3 regions of the Paenibacillus sp. F024 genome follow, and region 1 is predicted to be linked to each of the others. Evidence: riboswitches for the same ligand, from Rfam matches in the RefSeq annotation. Region 1 holds a riboswitch; each other region holds the start of a gene.
What was found. A riboswitch is a leader RNA that binds a small molecule or an ion and turns the genes downstream of it on or off. The one in region 1 is predicted to bind cyclic di-AMP.
Positions count from the first base shown of each region.

Region 2: linked by a shared signal. The riboswitch ahead of ACZYR9_RS24170 (resuscitation-promoting factor) and the one ahead of ACZYR9_RS07370 (stalk domain-containing protein) in region 1 are both predicted to bind cyclic di-AMP.
Region 3: linked by a shared signal. The riboswitch ahead of ACZYR9_RS17570 (CAP domain-containing protein) and the one ahead of ACZYR9_RS07370 (stalk domain-containing protein) in region 1 are both predicted to bind cyclic di-AMP.

Region 1 is NZ_JBVASZ010000005.1:5,770-14,018, forward strand. Features, by position in the region: gene ACZYR9_RS07355 (hypothetical protein) at 1-84, shown strand, start outside; gene ACZYR9_RS07360 (hypothetical protein) at 468-938, opposite strand; gene ACZYR9_RS07365 (polysaccharide deacetylase family protein) at 1,057-1,746, opposite strand; gene ACZYR9_RS07370 (stalk domain-containing protein) at 1,893-2,732, opposite strand; cyclic di-AMP (ydaO/yuaA leader) riboswitch at 2,739-2,892, opposite strand; gene ACZYR9_RS07375 (DUF6483 family protein) at 3,044-3,760, shown strand; purine riboswitch at 3,875-3,976, shown strand; gene purE (5-(carboxyamino)imidazole ribonucleotide mutase) at 4,134-4,619, shown strand; gene purK (5-(carboxyamino)imidazole ribonucleotide synthase) at 4,616-5,818, shown strand; gene purB (adenylosuccinate lyase) at 5,837-7,132, shown strand; gene ACZYR9_RS07395 (phosphoribosylaminoimidazolesuccinocarboxamide synthase) at 7,156-8,046, shown strand; gene purS (phosphoribosylformylglycinamidine synthase subunit PurS) at 8,106-8,249, shown strand, end outside.
Region 2 is NZ_JBVASZ010000040.1:9,424-17,672, reverse strand. Features, by position in the region: gene ispE (4-(cytidine 5'-diphospho)-2-C-methyl-D-erythritol kinase) at 30-884, opposite strand; partial or broken gene ACZYR9_RS24195 (small, acid-soluble spore protein, alpha/beta type) at 1,173-1,352, opposite strand; gene veg (biofilm formation stimulator Veg) at 1,507-1,779, opposite strand; gene yabG (sporulation peptidase YabG) at 1,996-2,883, opposite strand; gene rsmA (16S rRNA (adenine(1518)-N(6)/adenine(1519)-N(6))-dimethyltransferase RsmA) at 2,967-3,893, opposite strand; gene rnmV (ribonuclease M5) at 3,897-4,442, opposite strand; gene ACZYR9_RS24170 (resuscitation-promoting factor) at 4,549-5,688, opposite strand; cyclic di-AMP (ydaO/yuaA leader) riboswitch at 5,965-6,149, opposite strand; gene ACZYR9_RS24165 (TatD family hydrolase) at 6,374-7,141, opposite strand; gene ACZYR9_RS24160 (HD domain-containing protein) at 7,176-8,249, opposite strand, start outside.
Region 3 is NZ_JBVASZ010000017.1:50,432-58,680, forward strand. Features, by position in the region: gene ACZYR9_RS17560 (alpha/beta fold hydrolase) at 1-565, opposite strand, end outside; gene ACZYR9_RS17565 (S1C family serine protease) at 955-3,420, opposite strand; gene ACZYR9_RS17570 (CAP domain-containing protein) at 3,567-4,220, opposite strand; cyclic di-AMP (ydaO/yuaA leader) riboswitch at 4,226-4,359, opposite strand; gene ACZYR9_RS17575 (ATP-dependent DNA helicase) at 4,440-6,395, opposite strand; gene ACZYR9_RS17580 (hypothetical protein) at 6,589-6,750, opposite strand; gene ACZYR9_RS17585 (hypothetical protein) at 6,836-7,021, opposite strand; gene ACZYR9_RS17590 (TatD family hydrolase) at 7,097-7,891, opposite strand; gene ACZYR9_RS17595 (Gfo/Idh/MocA family protein) at 7,932-8,249, opposite strand, start outside.

The DNA of each region.
Region 1 (8,249 bases):
GATCCTCCCGTAGGCAACCAGCCGGGGGCCATTGATAATCGAAGCGGAAGATTTAATACGAAGAAGAATGGCAAGCCCATCTGATCCCAACGAAAATTCAAAATGCAACAAGAGCAGGCGTCCTTTAGAAATAAAGCATACCTGCTTTTTCCCTATTTTTGAACGTTAATCCACCTCTGCAAACAGTTCCTTAAGCATCCGTTCCCGGCCAAGCAGGAACTGCTTTATCATCATGTAATGATCTGTTTCTTCGACCGTTTCCTGTTCAATGCCTAAAGCGCCATGCTTCTCAAATAGGCATCTTGTTTTTTATAGTCACCCGGCACCGGTCTTCTTTCCTTCCCCATATCATGAACAACTGCATTCTATCAAAAAAGAAAAGAAAAATGTAACGATAGAAATCAAAAACACCTCATCCCGAAAGGAATGAGGTGCCTTAACGGTCGCTAAGTCCTGGAATGATAGGGCTACAAACGTGTAAAGCCTTCCTCGCGAAGATATTCGATCGCCTCGTCATAGGTTTCAAAAGCGGACTCCAGGTTAAGACCTGTGTATACATACCATATTTCGTCTTCTTCAAGCAGCACAAGCGTCTGGTTATCCGGACCGATCCATCGTTCTTCTTTCGCATCTCCTATAATGGCCTGTTCCTCGGTAGTTCTAGGGGAGAGAGAGCGGATGGATGCTTCGATGATCGCTTGAAGCTGTTCCTTGGAGAAATCACGAATATTCACCAAGCCTTTGTTATCCTTTTCGTAATCGTGCAGAAGGCCGGCGTAGACAAAGCCGTTGCCGTTAGGATGCAAATGATAAACGACGATCTTTTTATCATAGGCGCTTTTCTCATAATGATAATTGATTCGGCCCAAGGATACCGTTTTAGGTTCCAGATCCTGGAAAGATTCCACAACGGCGCGTTTTTCTTCAAAAGAAAGCATGATATCCCTCATAACATCGATTAATGTATTCCAAGTTCCAGTTGATTATATCATAGGACAGGCTGCATCACGATCAAATTTTGAGTGCACATCCATTTGAAAAACATATAACAAGGCATTACTTACGGGTTTGGGCGATCAAATCGGATACCGTGACAAATCGATAGCCCTGCTGTGTCAGTTCGGGCAAAATTCGTTTGAGCGCCTCCACGGTCTGGGTACAATCTCCCTGCAGATCGTGGAACAATATGATATCTCCGTTGTGTACGTTGCTCAGAACCTGCCGGACGATTTTGTCCACCCCCGGCTTCTTCCAATCCTGCGTGTCCTGATACCATGACCACATCACGACCGTCAGCTTATCGTCTTTTACGGATTGAAGCAGCGCATCGTTATAAAAACCTCCGGGGGGACGGAACACATGCGGCATTTGTTCCGTGATATCGAATATGACCTCCTGCGTTTGACGGATCTCTTGTACGAGACGTTCCGGGGGATAGTTTTTTAAGTAATGATGATCAAATGTGTGGTTGGCGATTTCGTGACCTTCGTTTACCTCGCGAATAGCGATAGCCGGGTACATTTGTACGCGTTTGCCGATCACGAAAAACGTGCCTTTAGCACCGTATTGCTTGAGCAAATCCAAAATTTGCGGCGTATACACCGGATTCGGCCCGTCATCAAACGTGAGAGCGATCAGCTTCTGATCCGTCTCCACGTTCGAGATGACTTCACTGCTAGGAGGGGCGCCACCGGTAAGAAAGAGGAGTACCAAACAAAGCATAAGTAGACGTACGCTGTGATGCATAACATTTCGACCTCCGTTCTGACATGACTCGCTTAGGTTTTGGTCGCCGGAACAAAAATATGCGACAGCTCCGGCAGCCAAAAAAAAGCAGTCGTCTCGGAAGAGACGACTGCTTTTTTTTGGCTGCAGATGAGAATCAAATATGATTACGAGCCTAGTACGTAAACTTTAACTTGTTGAATCCCGAACGTTCTTGCTTTACTCTTGCTCTCCGGCAGGAAAATGTCAATGCGGTTGCCTTTTACCGCACCTCCTGTATCGGTGGCCGTGGCGTACATTCCGCCGGCAGGAAGACCGTCATACGTATAGCCCTCCACATACACCTTGGAGCCGAGCGGTATAACGGACGGATCTACGGCAATGGTACCCAGACGAAGCGGGTTGCCCATATAATCGATTCCTGCATAACCGCCGTTCTCATCGGCAGACGCGGTATATGCCGTAGCTTTGGCTTCAACGATTTTGGAGTAAGTCGGCACCTTGTTAACCGGACGGTACCACGCTGGAGCGTGATATTGCCCGTCCATGCTAAGAATCGCAATCCGGTTGACTTTGTCCCATTGTGTTTTGATTCCGAACGTGTCGGAGATCAGCCGAAAAGGGACATAGACGCGTCCGTCTACGAATCTGGCAGGATTATCGATCTCAGTCGGCTCTCCGTTAATGATAACCGTCGGATCGCCGGTCGTGAGCGATACCGATGTGTCGTCGCTCTTCATGGTAATGGTGAATTGGGAACCGTCTTGTTCCCAGTGAAGCTCGTAGCCAAGCTTGTCCGTAACCGCTCTCGCGGGAACCTGGAGCTTCTGATTCTCATCCACGAAAGGCTGTGCATCCGGGAATGCCACGAGCTTTTCGTTGACCTGTACCTTAACGTCATCGGCCAGACGTACAGGTTGCTGCGCATGCGCGGGTAAAGCTGTCGTTAAAACGGCAGGTACGGCAAATACACATGCGAGCAGCATGTTTTTGAAACGGAAATTCATGCTTATGTTCCCTCCTGTTTATGCCTCCGAGGTTAGTTGTCGGGTTCGGGAAGAGGTTGTTCCCTAGCGCGGCCTGTAAAGGCTTTGCGCATTCACCCCATGGTGCTCAGTCCCCCGTACGTACACATAGATTGGCTGCACGATTCGGCTTTTAAAAGCCTAACATAGGATCATATTGAGGTTCAATGCATAAAATCATCCAATCATTTCCCGATAATGGAATTGCTTCTAGCTCCGATTTTCCTCATGCTGCATAATCCTGTACAATAAAAAGAAAGACACGGTCTGGGATAGAAAGGAAAGAGAGACTCATGTACAGACGCGATTATCTCATGCGGTTGATTGAACAGACGGCGGAAGTGCTGCATAAAGTGATGTCCGCAAGGCAAAATCATCGATTGCAAGAAGCTCTTGAGCTTGTGAACCAGGCGATGCGTCAATTGCTGGGACTGAATTCGAAGCTGATTCACGCTCTTTCTACCAAGGATTTGCTCGCCCTTCTTTCCAAGGACGGGGAAGTCGATCAAGGAAAGGTGCTGGCTTTAGGAGATATGCTGAACGCGCAGGGCGCTGCACAGGAAGAGCATGGCTATACGGACGCTGCACGTAAGGACGGCTTAAAAGCGCTTGACCTGCTGCTCTCCGCCAGGGAAATGGATTCCCGCGGCGAATTGGCCGAGATGTTCAAAGAACGGATTGATGCGGCGCTTGCGCTCGTTAACCGTGCGCCTATGCCGACGGATACCATGCATAAGCTTGTTTTATATTACGAAGATTGCGGGCAGTATGCCAAAAGCGAAGATGTGTTGTTTCATTTATTAGATGAATTAAGTGACGCCGAGCCTCTTCGTGAAGAATTCACAAGTCTATTGGATGAAGGGATCCGCATGTACGGGCGCTGGCGGTCTGTCGAAGAAGAGCGGCTGGCAGCAGGTAATTTCTCAGTCGCCGAGGTCGAAGACGGTCTTGATGAACTAAAGAATAAGAAATTAAAGAATGTCATTATCCGTCAAAATCCCAGGGAATAGGGCGCCAAATGCGAACTATTATTTGTGTCTTTTTAGTTAATGTTCGTCTTTTATAGTTGACATCCAGTGTTAAAGCCTGTAAACTGAAGACGTATCAGAGAATGGAAAAATCGTTCGGAAAAAGTCGAATAATCTCGTATATCATCGGGAATAAGGCCCGAAAGTTTCTACCCGAAAACCTTAAATTTTTGGACTACGAGTGAGCGTCGGTATTATAGAAAGGTCAGCACATCGGTGCATGGCCTTAGCTTGCGCTTGTGGGTATTCTTGTCGTCCTGCCGATAGACTGTGCGTTAGAGGTTCAGTATCTATCTAATGGGCGTTTTTGTTTTTTACTTTCACTATAGATGCTAAACGACATGGAGGATAACAGATGTCAGTTCTTGTAGGGGTCATTATGGGCAGTCAATCGGATTGGGAGACGATGAAGCATGCATGCGACATGCTGGAGGAGCTGGGGGTGCCTTATGAGAAGAAGGTCGTTTCGGCACACCGCACGCCTGATCTGATGTTCGACTATGCGGCGTCGGCGCAAGAGCGGGGTCTGAAGGTCATTATTGCGGGTGCCGGCGGAGCCGCGCACTTGCCTGGTATGGTGGCGGCCAAGACGGTGCTGCCGGTAATCGGCGTTCCGGTCAAAACCTCCACCCTTAACGGCATGGATTCGCTGCTGTCGATCGTACAGATGCCAGGCGGCGTTCCCGTCGCAACCGTTGCGATCGGACATGCCGGGGCGACGAATGCCGGCCTTCTTGCGGCGCAGATTCTTGGGTCGTTCGATCCTGAGCTGCAGCAAAAAGTAACGCAGCGGCGCGAGCGCATCGCACAGACAGTAATGGAAAAGAGCGTGCTGGAATGACACGAGGGAATGTGACAGACAAGGCGTACAATCCGGAGTTTGTTCATGCGCCGGGGGCGACGATCGGCATCCTTGGCGGGGGGCAGCTGGGCCGGATGCTGGCTTTGGCCGGACGAGCGATGGGCTACCGCTTTGTTACGCTGGATCCGATACCCGATGCACCGTGCGGACAGGTGGCGGATCGTCAGATCGTTGCAGAATATCATGATGCGGCGGCGGCAAGGCAATTAGCGGAGCTGTCGGATGTCATCACGTATGAATTCGAGAATGTGGACGCGGAAGTAACCTCTCTATTGATGGCTGAATCCTATGTGCCGCAGGGAAGCCGCCTGCTTTACACCACGCAGCACCGGCTGCGCGAGAAACGTGCGATTGAAGCGGCCGGAGTTAAAGTAGCGCCTTATGCAGAAATCACAAATGTGGAGGAGCTGCGAGAAGCGGTAGTGCGGTTCGGAACACCCTGCGTGCTCAAAACGGCGACAGGCGGCTATGACGGCAAAGGACAATGGGTCATCCGAACGCTTGAAGAGGTTCAGGATGCTTATGATACTTTAAGTAAGGCCAAGACGGAGCTGGTGCTGGAGCAGTTTATCCGCTTCGACAAAGAAATTTCCGTTATCGCAGCCAGAAGCCCGAGGGGAGAAGTTAAGGTATTCCCGGCGGCCGAGAACGTGCATGTGAACAATATCTTGCATCTGTCCATTGTTCCGGCTCGTGCGCCGGAAACGGTATTGAAGGCAGCGGAAGCGATGGCTCAGCGAATTGCAGAAGAGCTTGACGTAATCGGACTGATCGCAGTGGAGATGTTCCTGACGGCCGACGGAGAGCTTTACGTCAACGAGCTTGCCCCGCGGCCCCATAATTCCGGCCATTACACGATGGAAGCCTGCAAGACGTCGCAATTCGAGCAGCATATCCGGGCGGTCTGCAACCTTCCGCTGGGCGATACTGCGCTGCTTACTCCTGTGGTGATGGTTAACGTTTTGGGCGAGCACGTACAGCCGCTGCTGGATTGGATCGTGAATCCGGAATCGGAGCGGGTTGTGCCCGGAGTGACGGCTAAGGTCCACTTGTACGGCAAGCAAGAAGCCAAAACAGGCAGAAAAATGGGACACGTCAATGTGTTGTCCGAATCTGCAGAAGCTGCATTTCGCTGGATAGAGGCTTCACATATTTGGGAATCTATAGAAAAGAATTAAACGAAGGATGGGGAAACGATGATCGAACGCTACACAAGACCCGAAATGGGCGCCATTTGGACGGAAGAAAACAAATTCAAGGCTTGGCTGGAAGTAGAGATTCTTTCCTGTGAGGCATGGTCTGAGCTGGGTGTTATTCCGAAGGAAGATGTTGCCGAGCTGCGCAAAAAGGCAGGATTTCAGATTGACCGTATCTACGAAATCGAACAGGAAACCCGCCATGACGTCATCGCGTTTACCCGTGCGGTATCCGAAACGCTGGGGGATGAGCGGAAATGGGTGCATTACGGTTTGACCTCGACGGACGTCGTGGACACGGCGCTAGGTTATTTGCTCAAGCAAGCCAACGAGATTTTGGAGCGCGACATCGTTAACTTCATCGACATCGTTCGTGAAAAAGCCATCGCTTATAAAGATACTCCGATGATGGGACGTACACACGGCGTACATGCCGAGCCTACGACCTTCGGTTTGAAAATGGCGCTCTGGTATGAGGAAATGAAACGCAACCTGGAGCGGTTCCGCTTTGCGGCTGACGGCGTGCAGTACGGTAAAATCTCCGGCGCCGTAGGAACATACGCGAACATCGATCCGTTCGTAGAGGAATATGTTTGCGGCAAGCTGGGCACAAAGCCGGCACCGATCTCGACGCAGACGCTGCAGCGCGACCGCCATGCGGAGTACATGGCTACCCTCGCTTTGGTCGCGACTTCACTGGACAAGTTTGCAACGGAAATCCGCGCATTGCAAAAGAGCGAATTCCGTGAAGTGGAGGAGCCGTTCGCCAAAGGACAGAAGGGCTCGTCGGCCATGCCGCACAAGCGCAACCCGATCGGCTGCGAAAGCATCTCCGGTTTGGCGCGTGTCATCCGCGGTCACATGGTTTCCGCATACGAGAACGTCACGCTGTGGCATGAAAGAGATATTTCCCATTCCTCCGTGGAACGGATTATTTTACCGGATGCGACGATTTTGCTTAACTACATGCTGAATCGACTGGGCAATATCGTGAAAAATTTGACGGTATTCCCTGAAAACATGAAGCGCAACATGCAGAGCACCTACGGCGTTCCTTTCTCCGGCCGCGTGATGACGAAGCTGATCGACAAAGGCTTCAGCCGCGAGCAGGCTTACGATACGGTTCAACCGCGCGCCATGCAGGCATGGGAAGAACAGCGCCCGTTCCGTGAGATTATCGAGAATACACCGGCGGTACGCGATGTGTTGAGCCCGGAAGAGATCGAGGATGCATTTAACCCGAGCTGGCATTTGAAGCACGTGGATACGATTTTCAAGCGTTTGGGCTTGAGCTGATAAAAGGGGAGGCCATAAGGACGATGAGCGCTACGACAACGGCCATTTCAAGTGCGGAAGCTTATGTAAAGGCGCCGCTGCTGTATAAAGGCAAAGTGAGAGAACTGTACGATCTCGGCGAGCACTATCTGATTGCGGTCACCGACCGGATCTCGGCGTTCGATTGGGTGCTCAGCCCGGCGGTGCCGGACAAGGGCAACGTGCTGAACAGCTTGAGCAAGTTCTGGTTCGAGCAGACGGCTTCGATTCAGCCGAATCATGTGGTTCACGGGGATGTGGATAAGCTCGGCGATCTGATTACAGACCGCGAGATTATGAAGGACCGCTTCATGGTCACTCGCAAAGCGCAGCGGATCGATATCGAATGTGTGGTTCGCGGATATATAACCGGCGGAGGCTGGCGCCAGTATCAGCAGACAGGTGAAGTGAACGGACACAAGCTTCCGGCAGGAATGCGGAAAAACGAGCGGTTTCCCCAACCGGTCTTCACACCGGCCGCCAAGAACGATGTCGGCCATGACGAGGACATATCCATTGAGCGAATGAAAGAGCTGGTTGGAGCGGAGCTCACAGAGCAGCTGCAGGAAAAGAGCATCCGGCTGTACGAGTTTGCTCATGCGTTTTGCGCGGAGCGCGGCATCATTTTGGCCGATACGAAATTTGAGTTTGGAATTATTGACGGCGAAATTATCTTAATAGATGAAATTTTCACCCCGGACTCCTCCCGTTTCTGGGCGCAGGAAAAGTACGAGCTGGATATTGAAATCGACGGCATGGACAAGGAGCCTGTGCGTACGTATTTGGCCGGCACAGGCTGGGATAAAAACAGTGAGCCGGATCCTTTGCCGGCACATGTAGTGGAAGAGACGTCCAAGCGTTACCGCGATATTTATAACCGTTTGGTGCAAGGGTAATTGCCGCTTACGCGGTAGAAAACGAAAGAACAAACCATTTTGCAGGAGGGTTTTATCCGATGTTTAAAGCGACCGTGTATGTAACGATAAAGCAAAGCGTACTTGATGTTCAGGGAACCGCCGTTCAAGGCGCGCTCCATTCGATGGGTTTTGATGAGGTGGAGAAAGTAAGAATCGGCAAGTATTTAGAAGTGGAATTGAAC
Region 2 (8,249 bases), on a different contig from region 1:
ATGACACCAAGGTAACATGAGAACTTGGGTCAAGTAAGCAGTCTTACGGCGTACACATCCTTGCAAAAGCCTCGCAGACCGTTATATATACGGGGAACCTTGGCTTCTTTCGAAACCAGACCAAATACGGTAGGACCGCTTCCCGACATCAGTACGCCATCGGCCCCCAGCTTCGACATGACTTCCTTCAGCTGCCTTACCTCCGGATACAGCTCCAACGTAACTTCCTCCAGCACATTGCCGAGCTCACCGCACAGCTGTTCGAACCTTTTCTCCCGGATCGCCTCCAGCACTCCTGCGGTAGAAGGATGCTTCCGGATGGCTCCGGCCTGCAGCTTCCCGTAGATTTCCGACGTAGATACATTAATCGGGGGCTTGGCCAAAATAACCCAGCATTGCGGCGGCGAATCGATCGGTTCCAGCCTCTCTCCCCGTCCCCGCGCGATCGCAGTACCTCCCGCTACGCAAAAAGGCACATCCGAACCAAGCTCTTCTCCAAGCTTCTGCAGTTCCTTTGTTGAGATTCCAAGCTTCCACAACCGATTGAGGCCGCGCAAGGTAGCCGCAGCATCGCTGCTCCCGCCGGCAAGGCCTGCAGCAACCGGTATTTTTTTATCCAAATGAATATAGACTCCCTGTTTTACGTCATACCTCTCTTTGATAAGACGAGCGGCTTGAAAAGCAAGATTCTTTTCATCCAGCGGTATGTACCCGGCTTGGCTCGATATAATGATCGTATCGCGCGGAAGCTCCTGCATTTCGATCCGATCCGCCAGGTCGACCATGGTCATGACCATCTCCACTTCATGATAGCCATCTTCACGCTTATATAATACATCCAGGGACAAATTGATTTTTGCCGGAGCTTTTTCGAATACCTTCATAGGACACCTTCTTTACACCTGTCTGCTCCATAAAAAACGGGCTTGACGTTCTTCTCCTATACTATACCAAAAACGCCACAAAAAAAAGCTAAAGCCGCCTCTTGGACGCTCTAGCTTTCTATAGGGCGATTACGTTCTGGAGTACGGCGAGTGCATCGGCTTAGTAACGGGCGGCTGCAATCCGCCGTACCTCGGCACAGGAGTTTCCTGAGTCTGCATCGGCATGATTCCATGTGCTTGAATCGCACCGTATCCAGGAGTCGTCCCGGTGCCTTGAGCTTGAGCCGGATTCTGCTTCTGCACCGTTCCTTCGGCAATTTGGATCGCCCGCTTTACCATATTTCCCGCATCCTTCGTTCTTATACCTCCCCAGCCTTCACGCTGGACGGTTTCGTAGAAGCCAAGGTCTTTGGCAAGCTCATATTTGAACGTATCGGACATAACCCCTCGGCGATTTCTTCGACCCATCACCATACCTCCTTCGATTGGTTAGAAGTTAAGGCTAGTATGCTTCCGTTTCAAAAAATCATACGCTCTATGCAACTTTGCCGAAGGCAGCCTCGTCTAAGTAGTAAGCAAATAAAAACGGCTGACCGCGTGAGCAAGCCAACCGTTTTATGTATTATTGATGTATTGTTATCCGTACTTCTCCATCATCGCTTTGCACCGTCACTTCAACCGATTCCGTCAAAATGTCTGCATAGCTGTAAGAAACACGCTTGAAGGTCTGCTGTTCTTGATCCAGTTTCACAATAAATACGGAAGGGTAGGTTTCCTCCAATACACCGGATCTTTCGATTGTCTTTCGGCGACCGCCATTTGCTTTTAACATAATCTTTTGTCCGACATGAGGTTCCAAACTGCGTTTGATATCCAACAGCGTATTTTTTGCCATTGATTACTACCACCTCTTTCCCTTTCAATTATAACTCAACAAAGGTAGTATGTCAATTTGAGCCGAATATTATATCAATCATCCAAACATGTTGTCAACGACTTTTTTCCTTGATTTTGGCACCATTAACGCTAGCTCCCTTCAATAGCGTTCACATAATTGTCAAAAAATAACACGCGATTTAGGAGCAGCAAAAGAAAAAGCACCTTGCGGCGCTCAAGTCTGATTCACGTATTGAATTTTGGGTACACCTCGTCGATAGCTGCCTCGTGATTCGATCCCGCCGAGCCCTTCCAAACCGCTGTGCGTAAGCCCGATGACATCTACTATATTCACCGTATCGCGAATGGGCGTGTAAGCGACTTTAGCCGCCACACACAGCGGATCAAGCGCGTGAATCAATACGCGGGCCGGGGAGCTGGCATAATTGGCGCCGGCCTGCAGCAGCGCTTCAAAATGGGATTGGCAGGCACCGGCAATAATGGTCAATGCATCACGGTTTTTTTCATATTGTCTGGCGATGCGCACCGCATTGACGAAATTATGCGAATTTTTATAGCTGCTAAGCGCGGACACATCGCCCGAACTCCGCTGCTTTAGAATACCGTCATGTCCGGTCACAACTACAATATCGGGCTGGATTTGCGGCAGCAGGCGATAGAGCGCATCGGCCATATGGGCCTCCGTCACATAATATCCTTCTGCCGGAACCCGGAGCTCTCCATATAAAGCCATGCATTTGCGCAAATAGACCGGATCGCCATCCAAGTGCAGCACTTTACCCGGCACGTCAAAATAATCCGATCGCGAATGGGGGGCTGCACCCGGGATTGTATTTGCTCCCCAGCTATCGGTTTGGTAGGGGTCGGCTTGGATTTGAGAAGCATTCGTTCGCCTCATGGCATCGATCCATTTCGGTCGTAGCGTACCCGAATATTGAAAAGGATCAAGCTGAGGAACGGGTTCCAAATCGAAAAGCGGAGCATCTGCCAAGAGCCGAAGCTCCACTCCACGAAGCACCGCCTGCCGCTGCACGATTTCTTGTATTTTGAAAACAATGTCACCGCCATACGACTTACGAGTGACCAGGTCTCCCTGTTTCATGGCTGCATCGCCTCCTCGTCTATCGTATGGCGAGGATAGGCAAATGGTGCAGGCGATTCGCCCATATAGCCCAATATCGAGATTTAACTGGAGCTTAGGGCTTTGGCAAGATTCCGGCTTAATACCGAAAATTCTGCCATAGACAAGGTTTCTCCTCGGCGGGAGGGTTCGATGCCTGATGCTTGTAGAATGGCTTCCAGGCTGCTCTTCGTTTCCTTGGTGAAATATTTCGCGGCCAGATTGTTATATATCGTTTTGCGCCGCTGCACGAAGCTGGCTTGCACCACTTCAAAGAAAAATTCCTCATCATCCACATCGACCGGCGGCTTCTCCCTCACCTTCAACCGAATGACGGCGGAATCTACATTCGGCTGCGGGATAAAAACAGTGCGCGGGACGATGGCTATGACTTCGGGGATACAGTAATACTGAACCGCAATACTAAGACTGCCATACTCTTTGCCCCCAGGCTTTGCAGCCATCCGATCGGCCACTTCCTTCTGAATCATGACTACGATATTCTCGAGCGGCAGCTTTTCTTCAAGCAGCTTCATGATAATCGGAGTGGTCACATAATAAGGGAGATTGGCGACTACACTAACCTGCGGGACGTCTTGAAAAAGCTTCTCGAAAAGCTCCTTTAAGTCCACCTTCAGCACGTCGCCGTGGATTACGGTGGTCTGAGGATAGGGGGATAGTGTCTCTTCGAGCATCGGCAGCAGTCTTTGGTCAATTTCAACGGCCACAACCCGACCTGCCGCCTTGCTAAGCTGCTGTGTCAAGGCCCCGATTCCGGGACCGATTTCCAACGCCCCCTTTTGAGGAGTCAACTCCGCGGCAGCGACGATTTTATGTAAAATATTATGATCGATGAGAAAGTTTTGACCTAAGCTTTTCTTCAAGGTGAAGCCGAACTTCTGCATCAGTTCCTTGGTTCTTTTCGGCGAAGCGATGTCCTCCCAAGACGCTTGTCCTGCACCCGCCGAATCTGTATTGTGATTGGTATTCATGGCTTATCCCTCATTTTCATCCAAATACCGCCGTGCCGCCTCAAATTCTTCTCTTGTAATTTGAAACATGCGGCAGCGATGATAAAACTGCTTTCCGTTACAATATCCGATACCAAGGCGTCTGCCCATTTCGAGCCTTCTGGCCGCTGCGGCCGGATGAACGATTAGCCCGGCTTCCATCAGATCGTCCCATTCAATATCCGAATCTTGTGCCATATAATCCGTTCGCACGTTAGCGAGCGCTAAGCGAATCGCTTCAACCGATGCATTCTCTACTCCGATGTCGCCACGGCTCTTGGCCTCCTCCTGTGTCAGGAATGCATGCTTGCAGCCCGGCACTTCTCTGGCGATGATTTTGCGTATCCGTTCACCTGCATGATCGGGGTCGGTAAAAATGATCACGCCCCTGCGTTCCTGCGCAAGCCGGATGCGCTTTAGCACCTCTTTATTGATTGCCGAACCGCCGGTTTCGATCGTTTCCGCTTCGACAGCCCGTTTGATCGCAACCGTATCGTCCTTGCCTTCAACCACAATAATCTCTTTGATCATGAATCCATTGTACCTTCTTTCGTAACAAGAGAAAAGAAGAGGGACGTCAGCCGTACCTCTTCTTGAACTGTTCTATATATGATGAGTCTGCCCTAATTGCCCATCCTTAATCAACCGACGGCTTCTTAGGACCAATGACATATACGGTTGCTCCTTGTTTGGTACCGAAGCGTACGGCATAGTCATGGCTTTCGAAATAAACGTCGATTTTATTCCCTTTGACTGCGCTGCCGGTGTCTTCCGCTCTGCGGAAGCCCAGCCCTTCAATATAAACCCACCAGCCCATTGGAATAACCTTTGGATCGACTGCAATCGTGCGACCTTCCGTTACTCTCGCACCTGACGCCGTGATTCCATACTGCGGATGATCGGGATCCTTTCCTGTGGAAGCCGGCCCCGCGCTGTACGCAGTCAGTTTCACGTTATTGATGACCTGTTTAACGTCAAATTTCACTCCGTTTTTGGTCAACTGCTCCAATGTCGGCGAAGACGAAGATAATGTCACTACCGGATTCTTCGTTCCGACCGCAATAATCCTTTGTACACTTTCAGCTTGAACCTTTTCGTCAACGATCTGTTCGGATACGAGCACACCGTCTTCATATACTTTTTCTTTCTTTTTGAGCAGAACTCCCTCTTGCCCCTCTTGAACAACCTGTTCTTTGCCCCTGATCAGCTTCGGCTCCGTCTTTTTCACCGTTTCGAAGGCGATCGGTTCTTTGATTTCCTCGATATCTTTCTTAACACGGACAATTTTGACTTCGCTGTTTTCGTCTATCGCCGAATCTAAAGCGGGAGTCACCTTATCGAGCTCATTTAGCGTGATCTTCTGATCCGCAAATAGCTGCTCCACCGTTTCCCCTGTCGTATATACGGTTTTTGTTTGTCCACCGTCTGTCAATTGTACTGGCATGGCTTTCTCGATAATGACTCGGTCTCCCGATTCCATCGAAGCCTCCAAAGAATGCGACACACGGTCGTGCTCTCCGACAGAGATGCCTTGCTCATCCAGAATGTGCTGCAGAACTGTTTCTCTCGTTTGGAAAGTTTGCTCTTTCCCGTCTACAACCACCGATACGCTTTTGATTGACGTACCGTAATACATGATCAAAAACATGAAAGTCATAGCGAATAATATGAGTGCAATGATCGATATCATACGCAAGTTTTCATGCTTCCATCGCAATGCGAAGGACAAGCTGGATGATCGTCTTTCATGGGTTTGTTCTGGTGTCACAACTCCCACTTGTTCGGTCCTCCTTAAAGCCCCGCCATCCGAGTGTTATGCATGATTTGATCTGACGCGACTATGGTAAAGTTTATTCTTCTCCAATTACCAACGTTTGCTTCAACGGCTATCAGAACCGCACTTGCCTAAATCGACCTCCTGGAATTGTATTTTATGAACCGGCTTGGACATTTATCCCAATGACGGGGGAAACAAAAAAAGTCAGCGGAGAAGAGGAACCTTCCCGTGACTTTTCTCATTTTCCGAAAATGAAAAGTTAAGCCGACGACAAATGTTACCTCTCTCTAGACGCTTACGAGGTTAGCTGACGGATTCGGACTTGAGAGTCGCCCTACTCGGGAGCAGCTTCCTGCCCCAAGATTCACCCCAAAATAACATCCCATCTATCAACAGCCTAGCGCTGTGATATCCGCGATGCGGTTCCCCCGTTCCCTTACGGAACTCAGCGATGTTGGAAATTTGGCAATCGTATGAAGTTAATATTGAGTGTACGATGCGAAGGCTTGAATTGTAAAGTATACAAACTTTGAAAAAAAGCTTGAATTATAATCATTTTTGATTATTTTTCAGAATTTATTGAACCAAAACCATCTTTCTCTTGGATGCTTATAGTTTTTCATCCTGTTTTCTTCGATTATCTTGTTTTGGATAAAAAATGGCATGTCCTATTTTGTGTGAAAATTCACTTTATACCGAAAACTGAAACGGCATTCTTGGATGTAATTTCAGCCAATTCTTCCAGCGAGATCCCTTTGATTTGGGCTGCCGTCTCGGCTACAAGACGAACATAAGACGACTCATTTCGCTTTCCGCGATACGGATGCGGAGCTAGGTAAGGCGCGTCCGTTTCAATGAGCAGCCGGTCCAGCGGAACCTTTTCCAGCACTTCCTTGGGCTGCTTTGCATTCTTAAAGGTGACCGGTCCGCCAAAAGAGATATAGAAATTCATGTCCAGGCACATTTTGGCTGTTTCCCAGCTTCCGGAGAAACAATGCATCACCCCGCCGACCTCCGCCGCCTTCTCCTCGCGCAGAATTTGCACAACGTCGTGATGCGCATCCCGGTTGTGGATGACGATCGGCATGCCGAGCTTTCGCGCGAGCCGGATTTGTTCACGAAACACTCGGGCTTGTACATCCTTGGGAGACGTGTCCCAATAGTAATCCAGACCGATTTCTCCAATGGCTACTACCTTCTCATGCCGGCAAAGCGATTCGATCCATTCCAAATCCTCTGGGGTCATATCCTTTGCGTCCGTCGGATGCCAACCTACGGTCGAATAGATAAAGTCATATTTTTCCGCCAAGGCGATCGAGCTGGGAATGGTTTCCCGATTAAAGCCGACATTGATCATTCGACCAATTCCGTTCTCTCTTGCCCTTGCGATCACTTCGTGTCGATCTTCATCGAAAGCTTGCACGTTTAAGTGCACATGGGTGTCGATTAACATAACAATCTCCTTTTCACCATTACGTTAATGTGAGTTAGGACAGACCTAACAGGATGCGAACATCAGCGTCCAATTCCTGCACATGATTCAGCAGCAATTCTTCAGGGTAATACAAATGGAATTTACCCATATGAATACCGCTGATCGAGCGGACAATCTCTGATTTCCGGGAGATTTCCGACAGCGTGTTTTTGGAATCCAGCAGCAGGATAGGCAGCTTTTCATCCTGTTCGCCGGGACGGTACACATCATACGACAGATCCGATGGGAAATCAATTTTCAGGTAATAATCGGGGTCGATTCCAAGGCTTCGCATCAGGCCTCCCAATTGATCGGACAGTCGGGTATCAGAACGCTCAAGCGTTATATATTTGAACAACCGCCGCTGTAAAAACCGGGAGCACAAATCGGATAAAATCGGATCCTCTTCCATGGACCACTGCAGCAGTACCGTTTGCATAAACGCTTCATCCAAAAAGTAATATTCGTCGACCGACAGCTGCTGTTTAAACAGCTTATGGAGAGGCGCAATCATGAATTGAAACCAATATCCTTCTTCATAAAGCTTTTTGGCTCTTTGAAAAATGTTTTGGAGCACCACTTCAGCACTGCGGGTTACCGGGTGAAAATAAACCTGCCAATACATTTGGTAGCGTGACATCAAATAATCTTCGACAGCATGCATGCCGCTCTCTTTGACTACAATATGACCTTGATACGGACGCATAACCCGCAATATACGGTCTAAATCAAAGGTACCGTAATTGACCCCGGTAAAATAAGCGTCTCGAATCAAATAATCCATCCGGTCCGCATCCAATTGGCTGGATACAAGACTCACGACGATCTCTTTGTGATAGGTTTTGGAGATGACGTCGGCCACTTGCTGAGGGAAGGCCGGAGAGACGCGACGCAGCACTTGATTGACTTCTGTATCTCCCAGAACAATTCGGCACGACCATTCTTCGTGGTGAGTGCCGAACGTTTTTTCGATTGAATGAGAGAACGGCCCGTGTCCAACGTCATGCAGCAAAGCGGCGCATAAGCAAAGCAGCCGCTCCTCTTTCGGCCAATCCTCGTATTGATTCCGCTCAAACTGGGATATGAT
Region 3 (8,249 bases), on a different contig from region 1:
GATGGTGCCGCAGATCCTCGTTGACGACTTTCGTCAGCGTTTGCTGCATCACTCCTGATGCATTCTTGTAATCGCTGGAGCCGAACTTGGCCCGCATCCGGTTCAATATACGCTCCGAAAATCGGTTTAAGCCCGGAAGCTTGAGCAAATTTTTGGCCGTTTTGAACGAATATACCTTCACATAATAATTCAGGCTGCGTTTTGGCTTGATTCCCGCGCTTCCGGTCAAAATCATCTTCTTCACAGGATTCGAAGCGGCATATTTAATTGAGACCCTACCGCCGAAGGAATGACCGATCAGAATCGGATTTGTAATCCCCAGCGACTCAATGAAGGAAGCCAGCAGATTCGTATATTCGGTAACCCCCCACGGTTCAGGTGGCGTGTCGCTTTCGCCAAACCCAGGGAAATCAATGGCATACACTTTAAAATGCGGCGATAAATGCTGCTGAATCGCATGAAAGGTTTGCAGGTTGGTGCCCCAGCCATGCAGCATCACCACCTCATGTCCTGTGCCGACAACGGAATAATGGATGTCAAGCCCATTTATGTTTACTTTAGTCAACTCCATCAACATCCTTATATCTCAATGTCTCAAATAAAATAATCATAACACTCCCGGACATTTGTTATCAAGCTTCGAATGGCATCTATACCGTTTAGAAATGCTTATATGGCAATCGTCTTTCCGTATATTGTATATGCACAGACAAGCTTGACTTATGTCAGACGTTCAAAACGAATCGGTTCCGAACCCCTTTACCTTTTACCCTGAGCTCGGCCGTTTGAAGCTGGTCTGCATAATAAAACCCAGAGGAAAGTTCCTCTGGATTCAAAGGTTTGCCGTAAGTCCTATTTTTGTTATTTATCCGCTTTGTAAATCTACATAATATCGAATCGCTGCGGCAGCCCCGCTAGCCGAATCGGCTCTTTTTCACAGGATTGTTTTCATTCTTATGAAAATTGCATGGAGTTCAACGCATCCGTCAACCGTTTCCACTGCGCCTCGGTCTTGACGGCATCATTAATGCGAATCGTTACGGTATAGATGATTCCGTTTTTCTCAAATACGTATTCGTTTAAGACATACGGGACATTCCGGCTTTTATAATGAGTGCTGAATTTTTTGACGGCCGTACCAAAAAGCGTCTCCTCGGAAACCGTATATTTATAGTTCGCATCGATTCCGGCATTTTTCTTGTGATCCTGCTCTATCCTGGCTGCGGCTTCAGCGAAATCGGATTGATCGTCGGCGTCGATCGTCAGACTGCCTCCCTCGAAACTAAACGAGTTAAAGCCATGATCCTGCTCGCTTTCATAGCCGTTGAACCATAGCTCCGGGATTTGAATAGAATATTTGTACTTTTCGCTTACAAATGTTGCGGCCTTGTTCGGATCAAGCAGATCGTTCATATCCTCAATCACCCCAAGAGAGCGGTTTATAGTGTCCTTGGAAAATTGAACGGATTCGAGCAATTCCGTCAGCAGCTCTTCCATCTCGGCGCTTTCGTTTTTCGGATATGAAGCCTGCAGCTCGTATTTATATTTATCTTTGATGATATAAACGACATGGGCCTGCTCCCATTTATCTCCCATTGTATAGGCATACACGTTTTCTATCGCAGCTGTTCCCCCTGCTGTCGTTTCCTTCGCTCCCCGAACCTCGCGATATCCCTCCGAGTAGCTTTCAACAAACCGGCGCTCCTGACGTGCTGACCATTGCTCAAGCGTATCGCCCGATGCCGCGGAAGTGATATTCACCGACAGGTTTTTTTTGCCGTCCTCACTCGAGAAGTGCAGTCCACTTCCCCATCCATGCTTGCTCCAATCCGAAGGGACGTCAAAGGCCAGGCCATATTCCGTAGTTATCGTATTTTGACCCTGATATGCCGAGATATCCTTCAGCGTAGTATCCGCAGCATCGAATGAAAGCACAAAGGTATCGAGAAGATCGGTATAGCTGTTTCGTTTCATGCCGTTTAGGTAATTATCCTCCTTTTCTACGACCAAAGTCAGGTAGAAGATTTTGTCTTCTTTCTGGTAGGCTCTGGCTTCATAATATTCGCCGTAATCCCCTTTGGATATGAGCTTGGCGTAGGCGTGAGGTTTTTCATTCATATACCGTTTCTCCAATATCGTATCTCCTGTATGCTGGGTCAGCTTGCGAAGCAGCCCCTGCGGAGACAGATCCTTGCTTTGCTTTTCATCAATGGAAATGTTGATCGCAAATTCCCCTTTGGCATCCCCAAAGACAACGTTGTTTCCGTTATCGGATTGACTAAACTTGATTAAGCCGGCCGGATATTTCAAAGACCAGCCAAAGTGACTGTCGCCGATCCAGGTTTTTCCTTGGTCCGCATCAATCGAAGCGCCCCCGGCATCCTGCACCAGCTTGGTCACTGCGGAAAGATCTTCCTCTAGTTTCACTTCGATATTCTTTGTTTGGCTGCCCGATAGAAGGGTCAAAACAATGCTTTGATCAGGCAAATATTTCTTTAACGCTTCATTATATTCCACTAAATTGCTGGTTTTGACGGAATTGATGGATTGAAGCACATCCCCCTGCTTCACCCCTGCTTGCGCCGCGGGTGAATCGGGATCGACGTAGGTCACTTCAAGACCGGCCGATGACGGCAGACCGACGACCGCCTCCCAGCTTTCGCCCAGTTCAAGCCCAAGATAAGGCCGCTTCACTTTCCCGTACTTGAAAAAATGATCGAGAACATACTGAACCGTATCTACCGGAATTGCAAAACCCAAGCTATCCACGCCGAACTCCACATACTTTAACGTATTGATTCCGATAACCTCGCCCTTCATATTTACCAGTGCTCCGCCGCTGTTGCCCGGATTGATCGCCGCATCGGTCTGGATCAGCTGGTATTTGGATTGGACCGAACGTTCCATTCCGCTGACGATGCCGGAGGTAACGGAGTTCCTGAGGGCAAAGGACAACGGTGTACCGATCGCCATGACCGATTCGCCGACCCGGATATTTTTCGGGTCGGCAAACTTTGCGGCGGTTAATCCGGAAGCAACGATTTTGACCAAAGCCAGATCGCTTTCCTCATCGTAATGCGTTGTTTTCCCCGGGTATGATTTGCCGTCGGAGGTAACCACGATGATATTGCTCATATCCTTTACGACATGCGCATTCGTTAATATGTATCCTTCGCTGCGTACAATGACTCCGGTTCCATGAGCCAGGTTATAACGGCTTTGCTCCCATGCCCTTTTGCTCTCGCTCGGTTTGCCGATGATCGCTACGACTGAGGATGTCGTTTGCTGTACGACAGCCGGAATCGAATCTTGACCCTGCGCCCCTGCCGGAGACGTACCGGAAACGAACAGTGCTCCAATCAGCAGAAATGCGGCGGATACCTTCAGTACCCTTCTCTTTAAATGCTTGACCTGCTTCATTATCCCCTTCCCCCCACCATTCATTTCCATGTCCACTAAAATCTATCACATCCTATAGATGCCAGCAATAAAAATTTAAGTTTTCAGATTCTGAAGGAACGCCAAAAAAGACCGTCCAATGTGACGGTCTTTCGTTCATATTTCTATTAGTTTTTAATAAACTCCTGTACCCACACGCCATTGACATAAGCCACTCCAATTTTGTTGAAGTTGGGGCTCAGAATGTTTTGACGGTGTCCTTGGCTGTTCATCCATGCGTTCATGACTTCTTGTGGAGTTCTTTGTCCCTTGGCTATATTCTCGCCTGCATAAGAAAACCGAATACCGTAGGATTGCATCATATCGAATGGAGACCCGTAGGTCGGAGAAGTGTGGTCAAAATAACCTTTCTCATACATATCCTTCGCTTTGTCCAAAGCTACCTTGGTCAATGCGCTGTCACTGGCAAGCGGCTGCAAACCGGCTTTGGCACGTTCTTGGTTCACCAGGCTTACCACTTGGCTGGCGTAAGAAGACTGTGTCGTGCTGCCTGTCCCCTGCTGCGAACCGTTGCCCGATCCTGTACCTGCTGCCTTACCAGGTATATTCAGTGCCATTCCGGGCCATATTATATTTGGGTTAGCCACTTGAGGATTCGCGGCAATAAGCGACTTCAGACTGACTCCGTATTTTTGCGAGATCGTCCACATCGTATCTTTACCGGATACCGTATACGACGGAGCAGCGGAAACCACGCCTGCGCCGATGATCGGGCCAAGTGCCAAAACGCCTGTCAAAACCAATTTTTTGAAACCTTTCACTGCATTCCTCTCCTTTGTGCGGCCTGCGAGGTTAGCTGTCGGATTCGGGTCAAAGAGCAATCACCCGGCCACTGCTGTGGCTTCACCCCAAGTTCATGGGTTCCCCCGTGCTTAGAATAAGCTTCGGCCTTTTATGATGTCGCGTTCCCAAGAAGGAACGGAAACCATTGTAACACGGATACCGTGTGTATTTCATGACACAAAGTTTACCAACGCCGTCTAAGCAAGCGATTCCTTGAGCTTCACTCCAGAGGGAAGCACAGCTTCCACATGGGTTCGCAGCATGGGCTGCTCCTGTAGTTCCGGGCTTAGAATGGCCACAATTCCCCGATCCTCACGGGAACGAATCAAACGCCCCATCCCTTGCCGTAGTCGCAAAAGCATATAAGGCAAATCCACCTCTTCAAAAGGAGAAGCCGACGCGCGTCGTTTGGCCATAAAGACCGGATCCTGAGGCGGAAAAGGCAGTGACCATATTATGACATTAGACAACGAAGGTCCCGGCACATCAAGCCCTTCCCACAAGCTGACGGCACAAAGAACACTCTGTTCATCATGCTGGAAGGAAGCGATAAGATGGCTGATTTCCTGATCGCCTTCAAACAAGAAGCGCATTGTGCCGATGAAATCCGGATACAGCGTGATCTCCTGTTTAAACCGCTGCAATTCCCCTTTCGTCGGGAACAGAAGCAAAGCTCTGCCTTCCGTCCGTTTAAGCAGCGAGACAGCAGCCTCCATCTTCTCTGCAAAGGTCCCGCCGGCGGCCCATGAGGGCGCGATCACTTCCATTTGGTGTTCGTAATCGTAAGGAGAAGCCACGGAAAAGGATAAATACTGCTCAATTCCGAGACTATCCGTCACATATCGGAAGGAGCCGTCGACGGATAAGGTAGCCGATGAAAATACGATCGGCATTTTGGTACTAAACACTTGCTCTCGAAGCACTTCCATGACCGTTCTTGGCATAATCACCAGTGTCAGCCCGCTCTCGCTTTCCGTCAGCCAGCATACGAAGGACTCCGGGCGCTGAAACAGACTCAATGCTTTCTGCATCATTTCCAGATGCTCCTCGACAATGCGGAGCTGATATTCATTTAATGTATGAAGACCGCTTTCAAACACGAGCTCTTCTTCTATTGCCGTAAGCAGCGCCCGGAACCGGTGAATCTCTTGAAGCAGCTGATCGTCGAGCAGCAGCTCCTTCCGGTCCGAACCGGGAATTTCCTTGCTTTTGCGCCCGAACAAATCAAACATCGTCTCGCTTTGCGCAATCGCCTCATCAATAAGCACAGCCAAAGATTCCCGAATTTCCCCTTGCAGCAGCCGGGTGATCAGCTCTTCAAACACGGCATGCTTTAATTTATAGGTTAGCGCCTTCTGCGCGGCGGATTCCAGTAAATGCCCTTCATCAAATACGACCGCACAGTGGTCCGGCAGCAGCGGCAGCTGCCCTTCCCGCTTCCTGCCCTCATACGTCCACACATGCTCCATGTAAAAATCGTGCGAGCAAATGATCAGATCGGCGGACCGGCGGTAATGCTCGCGGGAGAGCGTCTGCCCGCACCGGTGCCTTTTGTCGCATACGAAGCAATCCTGAAAAGCGTCCCAATTGATCTTGTTCCATTGATCGTCATTCAGATCCGGATATTGCTTCCGATCGCCGTAAGCATAAAATGATTGCAGCGTTTCATGAGAATGGACAAACCCGGGCAGCTCTTCATAGATTTGCTCGAAATGTTCCGCATCCTCATCCCTGAATCTCGCTTTATCCAGCTTGACCAGACAAAGATACTGGTCCGGGGACTTTCCCAATCTGGCGTCAACAGCCAAGTCCAGGTGCTGCGCCAGCTTGGCAATATCCCCTTCCGGCTTGACCAGCTGTTCTATTAATGATTCGTCCGCACAGGCAATCACAGCCGGCTTTCGCATATAACGGGCATAACAAATCGCATATAATAAGTAAACCAGTGTTTTTCCCGTCCCCACTCCCGCTTCTGCGAAAATGGTTTGCTTCTCGGCAAATGCCCGTTCCAATTGGAATGCCATATAAATCTGTTCATCGCGCACTTCAAAGCCGGATTCGGGCAGGATATCGTAAAACACATCAGAAATCCATTCCCCAGCCTGCTGGATGAAGGATTGGGAATGATCATAAGCAAAAGGGTAGCGCTCCACTATGATTTTTGCCTCCATAATAGTAATGATTCGATAAAATCCCAGCACTAGTGTTCCATATGCCAAACATTTATTATCACACGATCCTAACAGATATGCAACAAAAACAAAAGCAGTCCAAACCTTCCATAATAAAGGTTTGAACTGCCGGGATGAGCTCGGAATCTTCAAAGCTCAAATTCGGTCTTTCTTGTCATTGGGCCGCAAGCTTATTGTATTTTGCCATTTTGGTCAGCAGCACCGCCAGCCGCTCTTTCGTTAAAACTTCTTCCGGGTGAAGCTTGGACGTTTGCTTCGGATCAAGCCATTGAAACTGAATAAACAAACGAACGGCCCCATCCGTTATTCCTTCCATTTTAAATCCAACAAAAAGATCCCTTGACATGAACCCATGTCAAAGGATCGGATTGACGGAATTTTCACTTCGTAAATCTCCTTTGTTATTCACCTATAAGCGAGCAAACGCCGCGAACGATCAATGTGCCTGCAAAAACGATCATGGCTAAAGTACCGACGACATCAAGGATGGTATTTAAACCGGATAATACTGTAATACCTTCGACTGGAGCTTCAATAAGCGCATAACCGCCTATCAACCCGCCTGCATAGGTCAGAAATTTATCCATCTCTCCCACCTCCTAATGTTTTATAGAAACATCATATGAGAAGAAGATTTATATGGTTCTAGACCTGTGTATGCATTACAGCGGCAGGTTGTAAAAGCTCCGTGTATTTTCAAATAATATCATCCCTGCTTCTTGTTCCGGCACCCCTTTAAGCTGAGAGATTTGCCTGATGGATTCGCGAATCATGCGCGGATGGGTCGTTTGCCCTTCGAATGTACCTTCAAAAGGCCATGGACCGTCGGTTTCCACCATCAGCAGCTCAAGCGGGTATGCTTGAACGATCTCTTGGATTTTCGGCTTATATACCACATCTGGCGTCACCGAAACCCGGTAGCCATTCTTTATCATTCTTTCCATTGTCTGCGCGCTTCCCTTGAACCAATGAAAATGAGCTCTCCCTACTCCTTGCTTCTCAAGCAAATCGCATACCCTGTCCGCATCCTCATATACGGCATGCAGCACCACCGGCTTATTCAGCCGGGCGGCCAGCTGAACAAATCGTTCCAACAGAAGAAAGTAGGGCTCATCGTCAAATCGCTCGCCTCTTTCTTCAGCCTCTTTTCGCATATAATAAGGAAGTCCGACCTCGCCGATCGCCACCATTTCATCCTGATGCCGGTCAATCCATTCGAATAAACCTTTCTCTTCTTCGCCTGAATGCAGAACCTGCTCGGGATGGTAGCCGAATGCCGGAAAAACCGCATGGGGAAACAGACGCTTCAACCGGAGATTGCGCAGGCAGGATCCCGCATTCATCGAGACCGTTATAAGGCCTTGAATCCGATAGATATGACTAGATTCCAGCAGTCTCTCCTGTTCCGTCTCTTCATATAAATCCAAGTGAATATGCGCATCAATGATAGGATACATGGTTCAACCCACTTTCATCATCAATTGAAGCAAGCGGCAATTATAGGTTATTCTTGTCTGCAGGGAATTGAAGTCCGATTTGGCGTCTGGCCTCATCCATAATTTCCAAAGCAGTCACGGAATTGGCATAAGAATTTGTTGCCGATTCGACTTTCCCGGCTTTCAACAATTCAATAAATTCCTTGACCTCGTAATACATCGATTGGCTTTTTTGAGGCTTTGTTAGCTCTTCCACCCTGCCGTCTCTATAGCGGATTTCGACTTTTTCCGGCTGGTTGATTTTGTCGATAATCATGGTGCCATGCTCCCCTTGAATTTCGGACGGCAAATAAGAGCTTGAGATTTTGGAATGCATAAT